3 regions of the Ruegeria sp. AG1 genome follow, and region 2 is predicted to be linked to each of the others. Evidence: riboswitches for the same ligand, from Rfam matches in the RefSeq annotation. Region 2 holds a riboswitch; each other region holds the start of a gene.
The links. Region 2 has a riboswitch for cobalamin ahead of ACR0B5_RS09560 (DUF4198 domain-containing protein). Riboswitches for the same ligand answer to the same signal wherever they lie in the genome.
Positions count from the first base shown of each region.

Region 1 (5,159 bases), 130 kb from region 2:
ATCGGTTCTAAACCCAACTCTCCGATTGCCTGAACACATCGCCAACGGATGCGCGTCTGCCATCCGATGGGATTGCTATATCTGAACACAGGCAAACCAATGTCTTTAACTCTTTCGGACCTGGGATGGTCCTCTCACTTCGCTGCACAGCACGCGGCGCACGCGCAGCTCACGCCTTTTCGTATCACCGCCGTTCACCGGGACCGTCTGGTCGGGATGAACGAGACCGGTGAAATGTCTCTGTTGGCCCCTGGTCATTCCACTGGCGATTTTGCGGTTGGCGATTGGGTGCTGGCCGATGACAAGAATCGCGTTCAGCATCTGCTTGACCGGCGCAGCCTGTTGCAACGCCGTGCTGCCGGAACCGGGGCCGAGGCGCAGTTGATCGCAGCCAATGTTGACGTGCTGTTCATCGTCAGCTCGTGCAATGCGGATTTCAATGTGCCCCGGCTCGAACGGTATCTGGCGCTGGCGCATCAGACGGGGTGCTTTCCTGTCGTGGTCCTGACCAAAACAGATAGCTGCTCTGATCCGACGGCATATGCAAAAAAGGCTGAAGCGCTTGCGCCATTTTTGACAGTCCTGACGGTCAACGCGCATGACGCGTTAGACCTGCAGCAGGTTCTGGCTTGGTGTCCGGCGGGTCAGACAGCAGCTTTGGTCGGGTCATCTGGGGTTGGCAAAACAACGCTCGCCAACGGAATGACCGGTCAGGATCAGGCAACAGCCGCAATCCGCGAGGATGACGCACGAGGCCGTCATACCACGACGTCTCGCGCCTTACGTCCGATGCAAAATGGCGGTTGGCTGGTCGACACCCCCGGCATGCGCGCCCTGCGTCTGCTCGATGCCCAGGACGGGGTGGACGAAGTCTTTTCGGACATTCTGGAGCTGGCCCAAACCTGCCGGTTCTCGGATTGCCAGCATGAGGCCGAGCCCGGTTGCGCTGTGCAGGCGGCGATTGAAGCACACACACTGGATGCAGATCGGCTGGAACGCTGGCGCAAGCTGAGGCGCGAGGATCAGCGCAACTCTGAGACCGTGGCCGAAGCGCGGGCACGCGACAAAGCCTTCGGCAAGATGGTCCGATCCGCGATGCACGGAAAATCCGCGCGGCGCAGCGATTGAAACAAGGGCGCCGGTCCGCCGGCGCCCCCCATCAAGCGATCAATCGTGGCCAGAGCACCGCATTTCGGCGGGCAAACACACCGATATGGCCGATTTCCCGAACGCCAAACTCTTCCGGTGACAACAGGTGACGGCGTGCTTTCGGACCATAAAGCTCGGCCAACCGCCAAACGGCAGCTTCTGGGACCATCTCATCATCTGTGAAGGCAAATAGGTCGACGGGAACGTCAGCATCCTGCCACGTAGCTTGCGGCAGTGTGTCTCCGATCTCGGGCAGATAGCTTTGCGGCGCGGTGCACCATTTGCGCCATTGCCAATAGACCTTAGGCGGTAGGTCTGTTCCAAACCCAAGTGCCTTGCCCGGCAAATACCCTAGGCCGCTCACGACCAGAGGCACATGCCCATACCAGAACAACCCGGCCAGAGCGCGGTACGGCCAAGGATGATCGCCCAATTTCACAAGGCCAGAACAGACGCAGATCATGCGATCAATCTTGTCGATATCCGGCTGCACTGGCCCCAGCATCCCTCCAAGCGAATGACCAACTGACCATTGCTGCGCCAGCGGGAACCGTCGGCGCATCTCGGCCCGCGCGGCGGGCATGTCCTGCAACGCCCAATCCGCCATCGAGATCTTCGACCGACGCTGTGGCCCCGATTTCGAATGACCGAATTCCCGGTAGTCATAGATCAGACAGGCGATATCCCGATCCGACGCCAACCACTGTGCGAAATGCTTGTAGTAGTCACGCGGAACTCCCGTCGCGCTGTTGACCACCACTACGGTTTCGGGCTGCGCCACGGGCCGGTAAATCCGCCCGGACAGGGCGCCATCCCCCACCGGGATCTGAACATCTTCGATCAGCACTGTTTGGTTTGAATCCAACATGGGTATCCTCGGTGGAAAACTGAACTGATGAGTTCATATTGCAACTTGACCCCAGACAGCCCATGCAAGTCAACTGCGATCCCGCTTGACCACGCGTCCACTTCGCGGATCGGCTTTCCGCAACGCAGAAAGTTCAACTTGACTCAGAATGGTTATGAACGCTAGCGATAGTGCGATGGTTCCCGGCTTTCGCAAGAGGTCGGGATGAAAAGGGAACACGGTGCGGTTTTACCCGGCTCGCTCGGGATGAACCAAATCCGCGACTGCCCCCGCAACTGTAAGCGGTGAGCGATGTCGAGGAGCCACTGGCCGAAAGGCCGGGAAGGTCGGCAAAGCGATGACCCGCAAGTCAGGAGACCTGCCATTGTCAACATAACCCAAACTCGGGCGGGGTGTCCGGGCAGGCCGTGACAGACCCTATCTGCCCCACCTGATCCCAGCCCCTGTCCACCGCGCGGAGGGCGCAGGATGATCTGGAAGACGAAGACACATAGGTTCTCAGCAACCATCTGCCAACATACGGGCAAGACTTGCCCTGCATTGGCACGGCTGGCGCGTTCGATGGTTGACGCGCTGGACCAAGCCGGTCCGGCGACCACATCGGATTTCGAAATCGAAGGCAGCAGCGACCTGACCCATTGCACGGACGGCTGCCACGCCCGGTTTCGGGCCAGCCAGTCTCGGGTGCGGGTCTATTGCGGAGCGGATCCTAATGCCGACAGCGAGACCCTCGATCGCTACGCCGACCTTATGTTCGGTACCGAAACGAACAGCCTGCCTAGCGCAGCGATGACATCCCTGCCCTGCGCTATGCTCGAGGCATCAGTGATTGCGCCGCGCAAAACGACCCCGGCGGAACTGCAATTGTCGGCTTAGGAGTCTGCCAAAGCTCGGGCGGGCAAGGTGGCCCAGTGCTTCTGTGCATCGGTTTCGACCGCGCAGGGGCGTAGCTTGCGCAACCGATCCAGCGCTTGGGTTGGAGCCTCGCCGCATTCGATCATCAACCTCAGCACCACCATGCCAGAGCGACCACATCCGCCCTGACAATGGACAAGCACGCGCCCTCCACCAGACAAAGCCTGCCGCGCCGCGGCACTAACATCGGGCCATTGCGCATCAACCTCTGACGGTGGCACGCCGAAATCCTGAATCGGCAGATGCACCCAGCGGCTGGCGCGCCCCTGAACGTCGCGGCCAAAATCGCGGGCTCCAAACTGGACCAGCTCGGCCTCGGTTGTCATCGAAAGCACGAGCCCCGGCCTCCAATCTCCAATCGTTTCAAGGTCGCCTGCATAGTCGCCGCCCTTTCCCGGCATCGACGTTAGGGCAAGTGTGCCCCCGCCCACTTGCAAAGCATGAATGACCAAATTCGTCATGACAGCATCCCCCCGGAAGCGTTGATCCTGACTTTAGGCTTGATTCACAATCCGAAGATTGTACCCCTGACGCGCCAGTTTCCAAAACAAAATCGTTCTTCAACTCATGTGGACGCGGGCGGCGCGGGCCTCTACGCTGCGGTGACGTTCCGAATCCGCCAGAGCAGACATGACCGACTCAGACAGCCCCGCCTATCAGGTTCTCGCCCGAAAATACCGCCCGGAAACCTTTGCCGATCTGGTGGGTCAGGATGCGATGGTCCGCACGCTGAAAAACGCGTTCGAGGCGGATCGTATCGCGCAAGCCTTTGTCATGACAGGCATTCGTGGAACCGGCAAAACGACGACCGCACGGATCATTGCGAAAGGCATGAACTGTATCGGACCGGACGGAAATGGCGGACCCACGACCGAGCCCTGCGGTCAATGTGAGCACTGCGTTGCCATCATGGAAGGTCGTCATGTCGACGTCATGGAGATGGACGCAGCCAGCCGCACCGGCGTGAATGATATTCGCGAGATTATCGACAGTGTTCGCTACCGTGCAGCCTCGGCCCGCTACAAGATCTACATCATCGATGAAGTCCACATGCTGTCGACCAGCGCCTTCAACGCGCTGCTCAAGACGCTTGAGGAGCCGCCGGCGCATGTGAAGTTCATCTTCGCCACAACTGAGATTCGCAAGGTTCCCGTCACGGTTCTGTCGCGCTGCCAACGCTTCGACCTACGTAGGATCGAGCCCGAGGATATGATCGGCCTGCTGCGCAAGATCGCCTCAGCTGAGAGCGCAGAGATTGCCGAGGATGCGCTGGCGCTGATCACCCGTGCTGCCGAGGGATCTGCTCGCGACGCGACCTCATTGCTGGATCAGGCGATCTCGCACGGGGCCGGAGAGACGACGGCAGATCAAGTACGCGCGATGCTGGGCCTGGCGGATCGTGGCCGGGTTCTGGATCTCATGGACATGATCCTGCGGGGCGATGCAGCTGGGGCGCTGACCGAGCTTGGTGGCCAATACGCCGAAGGGGCTGATCCACTGGCCGTGCTGCGTGATCTGGCTGAGATCACGCATTGGGTCTCGGTCGTGAAGATCACCCCGGACGCAGCCGAAGACCCCACTGTTTCCCCGGATGAACGCGCCCGTGGCCAGCAGATGGCTGAGGCCCTCCCCATGCGGGTACTGACTCGGATGTGGCAGATGCTGTTGAAAGCGCTTGAGGAAGTTTCAGCCGCCCCCAACGCCATGATGGCTGCCGAAATGGCTGTGATCCGACTGACTCATGTGGCCGACCTGCCCAGCCCGGAAGAACTGATCAAACGGCTGCAGGATACGCCTCCTCCCCCTGGAGGCGGGCCTGGCGGTGGGATGCCCATTCAAAGCAACGGCGCGGCCCCGGTCGAAGCCCGCGCCACTACAAGCTACGCCCCTGCGCCACGCGGGTCCGGCGGCGCACCAGTCGCCGCCTTGGCGCAAGATACACAGACGGCACTGGCGCGATACCCAAGTTTCGAACATGTGGTCGAGCTGATCCGGAACAACCGAGACGTCAAGCTTCTGGTCGAGGTCGAAAACGGCGTGCGGCTGGTCTCTTACCAGCCAGGACGGATCGAATTCACCCCATCGTCGCAAGCTCCGACCGATCTTGCACCACGGCTGGGATCGGCCCTGCAACGTTGGACTGGCAACAGATGGGCGGTGTCCATTGTATCGGATGGCGACGCTCCGACGATCGCCGAAATCCGCGATAAAGCGGAACTGGATCTGA
Region 1 is NZ_JBQFYU010000005.1:374,503-379,661, forward strand. It holds gene rsgA (ribosome small subunit-dependent GTPase A) at 100-1,128, shown strand; gene ACR0B5_RS10165 (alpha/beta hydrolase family protein) at 1,160-2,017, opposite strand; cobalamin riboswitch at 2,177-2,397, shown strand; gene ACR0B5_RS10170 (hypothetical protein) at 2,486-2,893, shown strand; gene ACR0B5_RS10175 (phosphatase domain-containing protein) at 2,890-3,393, opposite strand; gene ACR0B5_RS10180 (DNA polymerase III subunit gamma/tau) at 3,563-5,159, shown strand, end outside.
Region 1: another riboswitch for cobalamin. It lies ahead of ACR0B5_RS10170 (hypothetical protein); the one in region 2 lies ahead of ACR0B5_RS09560 (DUF4198 domain-containing protein).

Region 2 (5,159 bases):
AACGGAACACAGGAGAACGCATATGCGTCGCGTCGTCGTCACCGGTTTGGGGATCGTCTCCTCGATCGGGAACAATGCCGAAGAGGTTCTCGCCTCGCTCAAAGCAGGTAAATCCGGCATCGAGGCCAATGAGCAGATGGTCGAACATGGCTTTCGCAGCCAGATCGCCGGGTCGCTCAAGATCGACGTGTCCGAGCACGTCGATAAACGCACCCTGCGCTTCATGGGACCGGGCGCGGCCTATGCACACATCGCGATGGGACAGGCGATTGCTGATTCCGGGCTGACTGAGGATCAGGTCGTCAATCCGCGCACCGGACTGGTCGCGGGTTCTGGCGGACCGTCCACCAGCGCAATGCTGACCGCGCATCAGACGGTGCTGAAGAACGGCGCCACCAAGCGGATCGGGCCTTTTGCCGTGCCGAAATGCATGTGTTCCACGATTTCAGCGAACCTTGCCACAGCCTACAAAATCAAGGGTATCAACTACTCGATCACCTCGGCGTGCTCGACCTCGCTGCATTGCATCGGCAACGCGGCGGAACAGATCATGCTGGGCAAGCAGGACGTGATGTTCGCAGGCGGCGGTGAGGAGCTGGATTGGACCCTGTCCTGCCTGTTTGACGCGATGGGCGCGATGTCGTCGAAGTATAACGACACTCCGCAGAAAGCATCGCGCGCGTTCGATCAGGACCGCGACGGCTTCGTGATCTCGGGTGGCGGCGGCATTGTCGTGCTTGAGGATCTGGACCATGCGCTGGCGCGTGGTGCCAAGATCTACGCTGAGGTGACCGGCTATGCTGCAACCTCGGACGGTCATGACATGGTGGCGCCGTCCGGCGAAGGCGGTGAGCGCGCGATGCGTCTGGCTCTGTCGACCCTGCCAGAAGGCCGCAAAGTTGGTTACATCAACGCGCACGGCACCTCGACCCCGGTCGGAGATGTGGGCGAAGTTGAAGCCGTGCGTCGCATCTTCGGCGAAGGCAACGTGCCGCCCATCTCATCCACCAAGTCGATGACCGGGCACGCACAAGGCGCGGCCGGCGCGCTTGAGGCGATCTTCTGCCTGCTCATGCTGGACAATGATTTCATAACACCGTCGATCAATGTCGACACACTAGCCGAAGGCATCCAGCCCGGTGAAATTGCAACTCAAGTGGTTGAAAATGCAGGTTTAGATTCGGTCATGACCAACAGCTTCGGCTTTGGCGGCACAAACGGATCCATGATCCTGTCAAAGTATAACGGGTGAACGAGATGTCGGAAGTTCTAAAAGGGAAACGCGGCCTGATCATGGGTGTCGCCAATGACCGGTCGATTGCCTGGGGTATCTCGAAAGCGATGCATGAAGCAGGGGCTGAGCTGGCTTTCACCTATCAGGGCGACGCGTTCGGGAAGCGTCTGCAGCCATTGGCCGAAAGCCTCGGCAGCGACTTCATGGTGGATGCGGATGTCACCGATGACGCCTCGCTGGACCGCGCCTTTGGCGAGTTGGGCGAACGCTGGCCAACCATCGACTTTGTCGTTCACGCGATTGCCTATTCGGACAAGAACGAGCTGACAGGCCGGTTTCTGAACACCACAAGGGCCAATTTCAAGCACTCGATGGATGTGTCGGCCTACTCTTTCATCGAGGTCGCCCGTCGCGCCTATCCGCTGATGAAGGACAATGGTGGCTCGCTGCTGACGCTGACCTACCAAGGCTCGAATCGTGTAGTTCCGAATTACAACGTCATGGGCGTTGCCAAAGCCGCGCTGGAATCGGCGACACGGTATCTGGCCAACGACCTCGGCCCCGAAGGCATCCGTGTGAACGCAATCTCGCCCGGTCCGATGAAGACCCTGGCCGGGGCGGCAATCGGCGGTGCGCGCAAGACCTACAAGTTCTGCGACCAAAATGCACCCATGCGCTCGAACGCTACGCTGGAGGCCGTTGGCGGCACGGCGGTTTACCTGACCTCAGACGCGGGGGCCTGCACCTCGGGCGAGATCATCCGGGTGGATGGCGGTTTCCACGTGCTCGGAATGCCACAGCCGGATTTCATGTGACCATATCTTTCCCAGACGCCGCCAAGATTTGACCATCTTTCGGCGTCAGGGATATGGGCATGAGCAAAACTGACCAGATCCTTGCCAGCAATACGCGTGGCACCCAGACCAAACGGAAGTCGGGGTTCCTAAGCCCCCGCGCCCGTGTTCTGCTTTTGACGCTGACCACATTGCTGGTGTTGTTCGTGTTCTTCACGCAACCGCAAGTCCGTGCAGCGCTTGACGGGCTTTGGGGCTAGAACCCCAAGCCTTTAGCTCACCGAGACAACCTCGATATCGAAAATCAAATCCTGCCCAGCCAGCGGGTGATTGGCGTCCAGCGTCACCGTGGCCTCGTTCGCCTCTACAACCGTTACCGGCAGCGCCTGACCGTCCGGGGTCTGCATCTGCAACTGGGTTCCCGGCTCTAGTGGGATATCATCCGGAATACCCTCACGCGGGATGTCCTGCCGCATCGCCGGGTTGATCGGGCCATAAGCGTCGACACAGGCAATCTCGACCCGCTTCTTGTCACCAACCGCCAGTCCTGGCATCGCACTGTCCAGGCCGGGTATGATCTGGCCCGAACCAACCACGAACTCTAACGGATCGCGCCCGTCTGAGCTGTCAAACACGGTCTCGTCCAGCAGCGTGCCAGTATAGTGGATGCGAACGGTGTCGCCTTGTTTGATCTCAGACATTGGGCCTCCGGGGCTTGTGGGAAATTAGGCGCCGAACACAAGCGCGCTACGCCGGAGTCTGACGCAGCGCAGGATGCATCCATCTGATTCTGATGTCCAGATTACGTTGCAAGCGCGCGCATTCTCTGGTCGTCGCTTGCACGCGTGCCTGCAATGCCCAGTGGGCAGAACGGTAACATCCCATCCTATCGACAAGATGTTATCGCTACAGTCTTAAATAGAGATTGACCGATGATGGGAATCTCTGCCATCAGCGTCCTCATGTCCGGTTCCGGGTTCGCCCGGAGAAAAGGGAATGCGGTGCGGGGAATTCTGATCCACCCAATGCCGCAACTGCCCCCGCAACTGTAGGCGGTGAGCAGGGCTGACACGCCACTGGGTTCCACCCGGGAAGGCCAGCCCGATGCTTTGACCCGCAAGTCAGGAGACCTGCCGGATATGCACCCTCGGAAGGGGTGTGTCACCGATGCCGGGGTGTGCATCGGGCCGATGCCCTCATTTCGGGTACATGGTCTCGTTCGCCCCGATATCAAGCAAGAAACGTGCCGGGGTTGGCACGAAGGACGAAGGAAAGACCTTGTGAAGAAACTATTTTGCACGGCTGCGGCTGCGCTGGCGATTCCAGCGATGGCACAGGCGCATTTTCTGCTGGAATACACCACCGACACGCTGATCGAGGCACCGGGCGACGTGCCGGTCAAGCTGATCTTCTGGCACCCGTTTGAAAACGGCCATGTCATGGATCTGGAAAAGCCGCAGGAATTCTACGTGATCCACAATGGCGAAAAGACCGACCTGTTGGACACGCTGGAACCCATCCGCTTCTCAAGCCCTGAAAACGAAGGCGCGGCCTTTCAGGGATCTGTTCCGGTCAAGCGTTCTGGCGACTACGTGATGGTCACGGTGCCTCAGCCCTACTACGAAGAGGCCGAGGATATTTATATCCAGCAGATCACCAAGGCGTTCCTAAACCGCAACGAACTGCCGACCGACTGGATGAACCCCGCAGGTCTGGCGACCGAGATCGTGCCGCTGAACAAGCCCTACAACATCATCGCTGGCTCGACCTTCACCGGTCAGGTTCTGGCAAATGGCGAACCGGTTGCCGGCGCTGAGATCGAGATCGAATACATGGCCGCCAAGCCCAGTTTTGACAACCAAGCCTCGTCCGAGCCTACCGTTTCGCCGATGCCGGGTGGTGCTGTTGTCGCAATTTCTGACGCCAATGGCTATTTTTCCTTCGGTGTGCCGAAAGCTGGTTACTGGGGCTTTGCCGCCCTCGGTGCTGGTCCTGAAACCGAACATGAAGGCAAAGAGCTGAGCCAGGACGCGGTGATTTGGATCCGCGCCTGGGACATGGAGTAACCCCCGATGCACATCGTCGACGGAGCCCTGTCCAACCCGGTCGTCATCGGCGGAGCCGTTGCCGCCGCTGGTGGGGTCGCAATGGGCCTCAGGTCGCTGGATCTGGACCGCATCCCCACAGCAGGGGTGCTGGCGGCCAGTTTCTTCGTGGCCTCGCTGATCCATGTTCCGATCGGGCCGTCGTCGGTGCATCTGATCCTCAACGGTCTGGCCGGGCTGCTGCTCGGCTGGGCCGCCTTCCCGGCCCTGTTTGTGGGCCTGCTCCTGCAAGCCGTTTTCTTCGGCTTCGGCGGGCTGACGGTACTGGGGATCAACACGCTCAACATCGCCTTTCCGGCCGTACTGGCGGGGCTGCTGTTCCGACCCCTGATCGGTCGCGGCTCACCTGTTCATGGCGCGATCTGGGGCGGCATAGGCGGCGCCTTTGCCATTGCGGCCACGACCGTCATGGTGGGCATCTCACTGGCCCTGTCAGGGGACGAATTCCTCCCCGCTGCCAAGCTGGTCTTCTTTGCGCATATCCCCGTGATGATCATCGAGGCCGTTCTGACCGGATTTGCCGTTCTACTGGCACGAAAAGTCAAACCTGAACTGTTCCTGACAAGGCCCGCCACATGAGAAAGATTGCCCTCATCCTGGCCCTATGCGCGGCCCCTCTGCCCGCGTTGGCCCACAAGGTGATTGCCGGTGTTTTTGCATCCAGCGATGCGATCGAAGGGGAAATCGGCTTCTCCAACGGCACCATGGCGACCGATACCGAGGTTGTCGTGACCGATCCAAACGGGGTCGAGCTGGGCCGGGCCACGACCAACGCAGACGGGTTCTTCATCTACACGCCCACCACAGCCGTCGCCCATACCTTCTTTGCCGACCTCGGCGCCGGTCACGTGGCCGAGGTCACCATGCCCGCCGATGACGTTGCCAAGATCATGGGCGTCGCCATCAAGAACAAGCCTGCAGCGTCACCCACGCCTACGCCCTCCTCGGAGGGCGTCACAGTGGCCTCTCTCAGTGATAAGGAGCGTCAAGCTATCGCAGCAGCCGTTCGTGACGAAATACGCCCCC
Region 2 is NZ_JBQFYU010000005.1:248,205-253,363, forward strand. It holds gene fabB (beta-ketoacyl-ACP synthase I) at 23-1,252, shown strand; gene ACR0B5_RS09545 (enoyl-ACP reductase FabI) at 1,258-2,049, shown strand; gene ACR0B5_RS09550 (hypothetical protein) at 2,109-2,288, shown strand; gene ACR0B5_RS09555 (FKBP-type peptidyl-prolyl cis-trans isomerase) at 2,301-2,729, opposite strand; cobalamin riboswitch at 2,979-3,180, shown strand; gene ACR0B5_RS09560 (DUF4198 domain-containing protein) at 3,309-4,094, shown strand; gene cbiM (cobalt transporter CbiM) at 4,101-4,712, shown strand; gene ACR0B5_RS09570 (cobalt ABC transporter permease) at 4,709-5,159, shown strand, end outside.

Region 3 (5,159 bases), on a different contig from region 2:
ATGGCGCGGGGGATCTTGGTTTGGATCATGTCTTTCATGTCAGTAGCCCCTTACAGCGAGCAGGATACGCAGCCCTGCACCTCGGTCCCTTCAAGGGCCTCCTGGCGCAGACGCACGTAATAAATGGTTTTGATGCCTTTCTTCCACGCGTAGATCTGCGCGCGGTTAATATCGCGGGTCGTGGCCTCGGCCGGGAAGAACAGGGTCAGCGACAGCCCCTGATCCACATGCTCGGTCGCCGCTGCATAGGTGTCGATCAGCGCCTCGGGGCCGATCTCATAGGCATCGCGGTAGTATTCGAGGTTGTCATTGCTCATGAAAGCCGCCGGATAGTAGACGCGGCCAATCTTGCCCTCTTTGCGGATTTCGATCTTCGAGACGATGGGGTGGATCGAAGAGGTCGAATTGTTGATATAGCTGATCGAGCCGGTCGGCGGCACCGCCTGAAGATTGCGGTTATAGAGGCCGCGTTTCATCACATCGGCCTTCAACGCTGCCCAGTCGTCGCGGGTGGGAAGGGTCATGCCGTCGAACAGCGCTTTCACTTTGTCGCTTTCAGGCAGCCAGTCGCGGGTGGTGTATTTGTCGAAGAAGGTGCCTGAGGCATAGTCGGAGTCCTCAAATCCCTTGAACGACGCATTGCGTTCCTTCGCCAGATCGCATGACGTGCGGATCGCGTGATAAGCCACGGTGGCAAAATAGATCGAGGTGAACTCAACCCCCTCGGGCGAGCCATAGTGGATATGTTCCCGCGCCAGAAACCCGTGCAGGTTCATCTGCCCCAGACCAATCGCGTGGCTTTCATCATTGCCGCGACGCACCGAAGGCACCGAGTCGATTGCCGACATCTCGGACACCGCCGTCAGCGCGCGGATCGCAGCGCCGACAGTGCGGCCCAGATCACCGCCATCCATTGTCTTGGCAATGTTCAGCGAGCCGAGGTTGCAGGAGATATCCGTGCCCAGATGGGAATAGCTGAGGTCATCGTTGAACTCAGACGCTTCATTGACCTGCAAAATCTCGGAACACAGGTTCGACATGTTGATCCGGCCCGCAATGGGGTTCATCCGGTTCACCGTGTCTTCGAACATCACGTAGGGGTAACCGGATTCGAACTGAATCTCTGCAATGGTCTGGAAGAACTCACGCGCATTGACCTTGGATTTGCGGATTCGCTTGTCATCGACCATCTCGTGATACTTCTCCGTCACCGAGATTTCCGAGAACGGCACGCCATAGACCTTTTCTACGTCATGAGGCGAGAACAGGTACATATCCGCGTTTTTCTTCGCCAGCTCGAAAGTGATGTCAGGGATCACCACGCCAAGGCTCAGCGTTTTGATACGGATTTTCTCATCCGCGTTTTCGCGCTTGGTGTCGAGAAAGCGCATGATGTCCGGGTGGTGTGCGTTCAGATACACCGCACCCGCGCCTTGCCGCGCACCCAGTTGGTTGGCGTAGGAAAAGCTGTCCTCCAGCAGTTTCATTACCGGGATCACGCCGGAGGATTGGTTCTCAATGCCCTTAATCGGCGCGCCATGCTCGCGGATGTTGGTCAGCAGCAGCGCTACGCCTCCACCACGTTTGGACAGTTGCAGGGCCGAGTTGATGCCGCGACCGATGCTCTCCATGTTGTCCTCAAGCCGCAGCAGGAAGCATGAGATCAATTCCCCGCGTGAGGCTTTCCCGGCGTTCAGGAAGGTGGGCGTGGCGGGCTGGAAACGACCGTCGAGGATTTCCTCCATGAAAGACAGGGCCAGCGCCTCATCACCGCGTGCCAGCGCCAGCGCGGTCATGACGACGCGGTCCTCGTAGCGTTCCAAGAACCGCTGCCCGTCACGGGTTTTCAGCGTGTATGAGGTGTAATATTTGAACGCGCCCAGAAAGGTCGGGAACCGGAACTTCTTGGCATAGGCCGCGTCCCAGATCTTGCGCATGAAGTTCTTGGAATACTGGTCCAGAACGGCCTCTTCGTAGTAGCCCTCGGAAACCAGATACCCGAGTTTTTCATCCAGCGAGTGGAAGAACACGGTGTTCTGATTCACATGCTGCAGGAAGTACTGCCGCGCGGCCATTCGGTCGGCATCGAACCGGATCTTCCCCTCACCATCGTAGAGGTTCAGCATCGCGTTCAACGCGTGATAGTCCTGCTCGTTTACGCTGCTGTCGAGCATAGGTTTCTCCCTAGTTTTTCCAGCCCGGCGCGGACGCGGGCGATGTCGGTCTCTGTTCCGGCCAGCTCGAATGTGTAGAGCAGCGGAACGTTGCATTTTTGAGCGATGATGCGACCGGCCAAAGCGTAGGTCGCACCGAAATTACGATTGCCTGTGCCGATCACTCCAACGATCCCGGCACGTCTGTCCGGGTCGTTCAGAAACCGGATCACCTGTTTAGGAACCGCCCCGCGCCCTTCGCCGTCGGCGTAGGTGGGGCTGATCAGCACATAGGGGTGTCGGGGGTCAGGCAGCGGGTCCATCCCGTTCGGAATGCGGAAAGAGGTCAGGCCCAGCCGCGAGACAAAGCGGTGGGTGTTTCCGGATTTCGAAGAGAAATAGACCAGCGCCGGGATCGGCGCGGCCATGGATCAGGCCAGTTGGGCGATCATGTCCGGGCGGAAACCCGACCAGTGATCACTGCCCGCCACAACGACAGGGGCCTGACGATAACCCAGCTCGGTCACATGGGTCATGGCGCTGTCGTCCTGGGTCAGGTCGATGACGTCATAGGTGATGCCTTTTGCATCCAGCGCTCGGGTGGTGGCGGTGCATTGTACGCATGCGGGTTTGGAATATACGGTAATGCTCATGTCGTCCTCTGTCCTTTTAATGAATGCCGAGGACGCTGCGGGCAAAATGACCCCTGAACACGCCCCCGAACCCTCCGTTCGCGGTTCTCTTTCTTTGCTTGCGGCAGGTCTCCTGGCTCGCGGATTGACGTTCGGACTGGCCTTCCCAAAAGCACGCTTTCAGTGGCGTATTCAGCCGAACTATCCGCTTACAGTTGCGGGGGCAGCGCCGGTTTTTCACCGGTTTCCCTCTTAGCTTTCAACAGGAATCGAAAGAACCGAAGCAACACCATATTGGGGTTGGTGGTGGAGTGTTGTCAATATATGGTGTGGCGAAGAAAATAATTTTCTTCGCTTGCACAACCAGCCACGTGCGCTAAGGCGGTCTACTTTTTCCGCTTGGGCATCGCGTTGCCACCCTTCATCGCAGCCGCACGTGCGCGGTTTTTCTTGCTGCTTGGCTTGCCTTTGGGCGGAGGCGGGCCTTTCAGACGGCGCGCAGGTTTCTTGTGCTGATCGCCCGAGGGGGTCTCATCCCGTTTGGGCCGCGTTTCGGGCTTGGGTTTCTCGGCCGGCTTCCGGCGTGGTTTTGCGGGCTGTGGCTCAGCCGCGTGGGCCGGGCGTTCGTGGCGCTTCTTGCCTTTGAAGTCGCGCTTGGGACCTTTGCGGCCACCACCGGCAAAGGCAGGCGGCGCGTCCAGTTGCACCAGGGTCTTGGTGCCTTCGACCGTCATCTCGGGGCCAATGGCCTTCAGGAAACCTTCAACGCTGCTTTCGCGAATCTCGATATAGCTTTCGGTGTCGGCAATGCGGATCGCGCCGATATCGTCTTTGGTGATCTTGCCCGCCTTGCACAACATGGGCAGCAAATAGCGAGGCGAGGCGTTTTCGTTGTGTCCCTCCGACAGCGAAAACCACACGCTTGAGCCAAAGGGCACGTTCGGCTTGGGCGCGGCATCTTGCGTGTCGCTCAGTTCCTCCGGGGCGGAGTGTTTGCGCCCGTATTGACGCAGATAGGCCGCCGCCAGCTGCTGCGGTGAAAAGCGCGAGACCAGATCATCAACCAGTGCGCTTTCGCCCTCGGTGACATCCACGGTCCAGTCGTCCGAGCTGAACATCCGCTGCATGTCCTGCGCCTGAACCTCATCGGCCGAGGGTGCAGACCCCCAATCGGCTGTCAGCTTGGCGAATTTCAGCAGGCGTTGCGCCTTTTTGAACGATGCAGGCGGTATGACCAGCGCGCTGACGCCTTTCCGCCCGGCGCGTCCGGTTCGGCCCGAGCGGTGCAGCAGCGTTTCATGGCTGTTCGGCAGTTCTGCATGGATCACCAGATCAAGGTTCGGCAGGTCGATCCCGCGCGCGGCCACATCGGTCGCCACACAGACGCGGGCGCGTCCGTCGCGCATGGCTTGCAGCGCGTTCGAACGTTCGCTTTGCGTCAGCTCTCCGGACAGGGCCACGACCGAGAATCCACGATTCGACAGTCGCGCCGTCAGGCGGCTGACCATGGCGCGAGTGTTGCAGAAGATAATGGCGTTGGGGGCCTCGTAGAAGCGCAGCACGTTGATGATTGCGTTCTCACCATCGCGCGGGGCCACATTCATCGCGCGATATTCGATATCGGCATGTTGCGTGCGCTCGCTGACGGTGCTGACGCGCTCGGCATCGCGCTGGTAGCGAGCGGCGAGGGAGGCGATGGCGCGAGGAACCGTAGCGGAAAACAGCAGTGTCTGACGCTCGGAGGGCGTCTGTTCCAGAATGAACTCAAGATCTTCGCGGAAGCCCAGGTCTAGCATTTCGTCGGCTTCATCCAGAACCACTGCGCGGACAGCGGTTAGGTCAATCGACTCCCGCATGATATGGTCGCGGAGACGGCCCGGCGTTGCGACCACGATATGCGCACCGCGAGCCAACGCTCGCCGCTCGTCTCGCATATCCATGCCGCCAACACATGACGCAATGAACGCGCCTACATCCGCATAGAGCCACGCCAGTTCGCGTTTGACCTGCATCGCCAACTCGCGCGTTGGTGCTATGACCAGCGCCAAAGGCGCGCCAGCCGCATCGAATACATCCACGTCGCCCAGAACGGTCGGGGCGATGGCAAGGCCGAAGCCTATGGTTTTCCCTGACCCGGTCTGCGCTGAAACCAACATGTCGCGCCCTTGCAGGTCGGGCGTAGTTACGGCGGTTTGGACTGGGGTCAGCGTGTCATACCCTTTGCGATCAAGGGCGTCTTGAAGTGTTTGTTTCATGGCTCGGCTCGTTGGGATGCTGCGGTCACCCTCAGAGCGTCTAACACGCGGATGATCGTCGAAGGGCACTCCTTACCCAGTGAGGCGCCGGATGTATAGAGCGGAAAGCGGGCTGCACG
Region 3 is NZ_JBQFYU010000001.1:241,318-246,476, forward strand. It holds gene nrdF (class 1b ribonucleoside-diphosphate reductase subunit beta) at 1-38, opposite strand, end outside; gene nrdE (class 1b ribonucleoside-diphosphate reductase subunit alpha) at 51-2,174, opposite strand; gene nrdI (class Ib ribonucleoside-diphosphate reductase assembly flavoprotein NrdI) at 2,156-2,569, opposite strand; gene nrdH (glutaredoxin-like protein NrdH) at 2,585-2,806, opposite strand; cobalamin riboswitch at 2,892-3,083, opposite strand; gene ACR0B5_RS01200 (DEAD/DEAH box helicase) at 3,172-5,040, opposite strand.
Region 3: another riboswitch for cobalamin. It lies ahead of nrdH (glutaredoxin-like protein NrdH); the one in region 2 lies ahead of ACR0B5_RS09560 (DUF4198 domain-containing protein).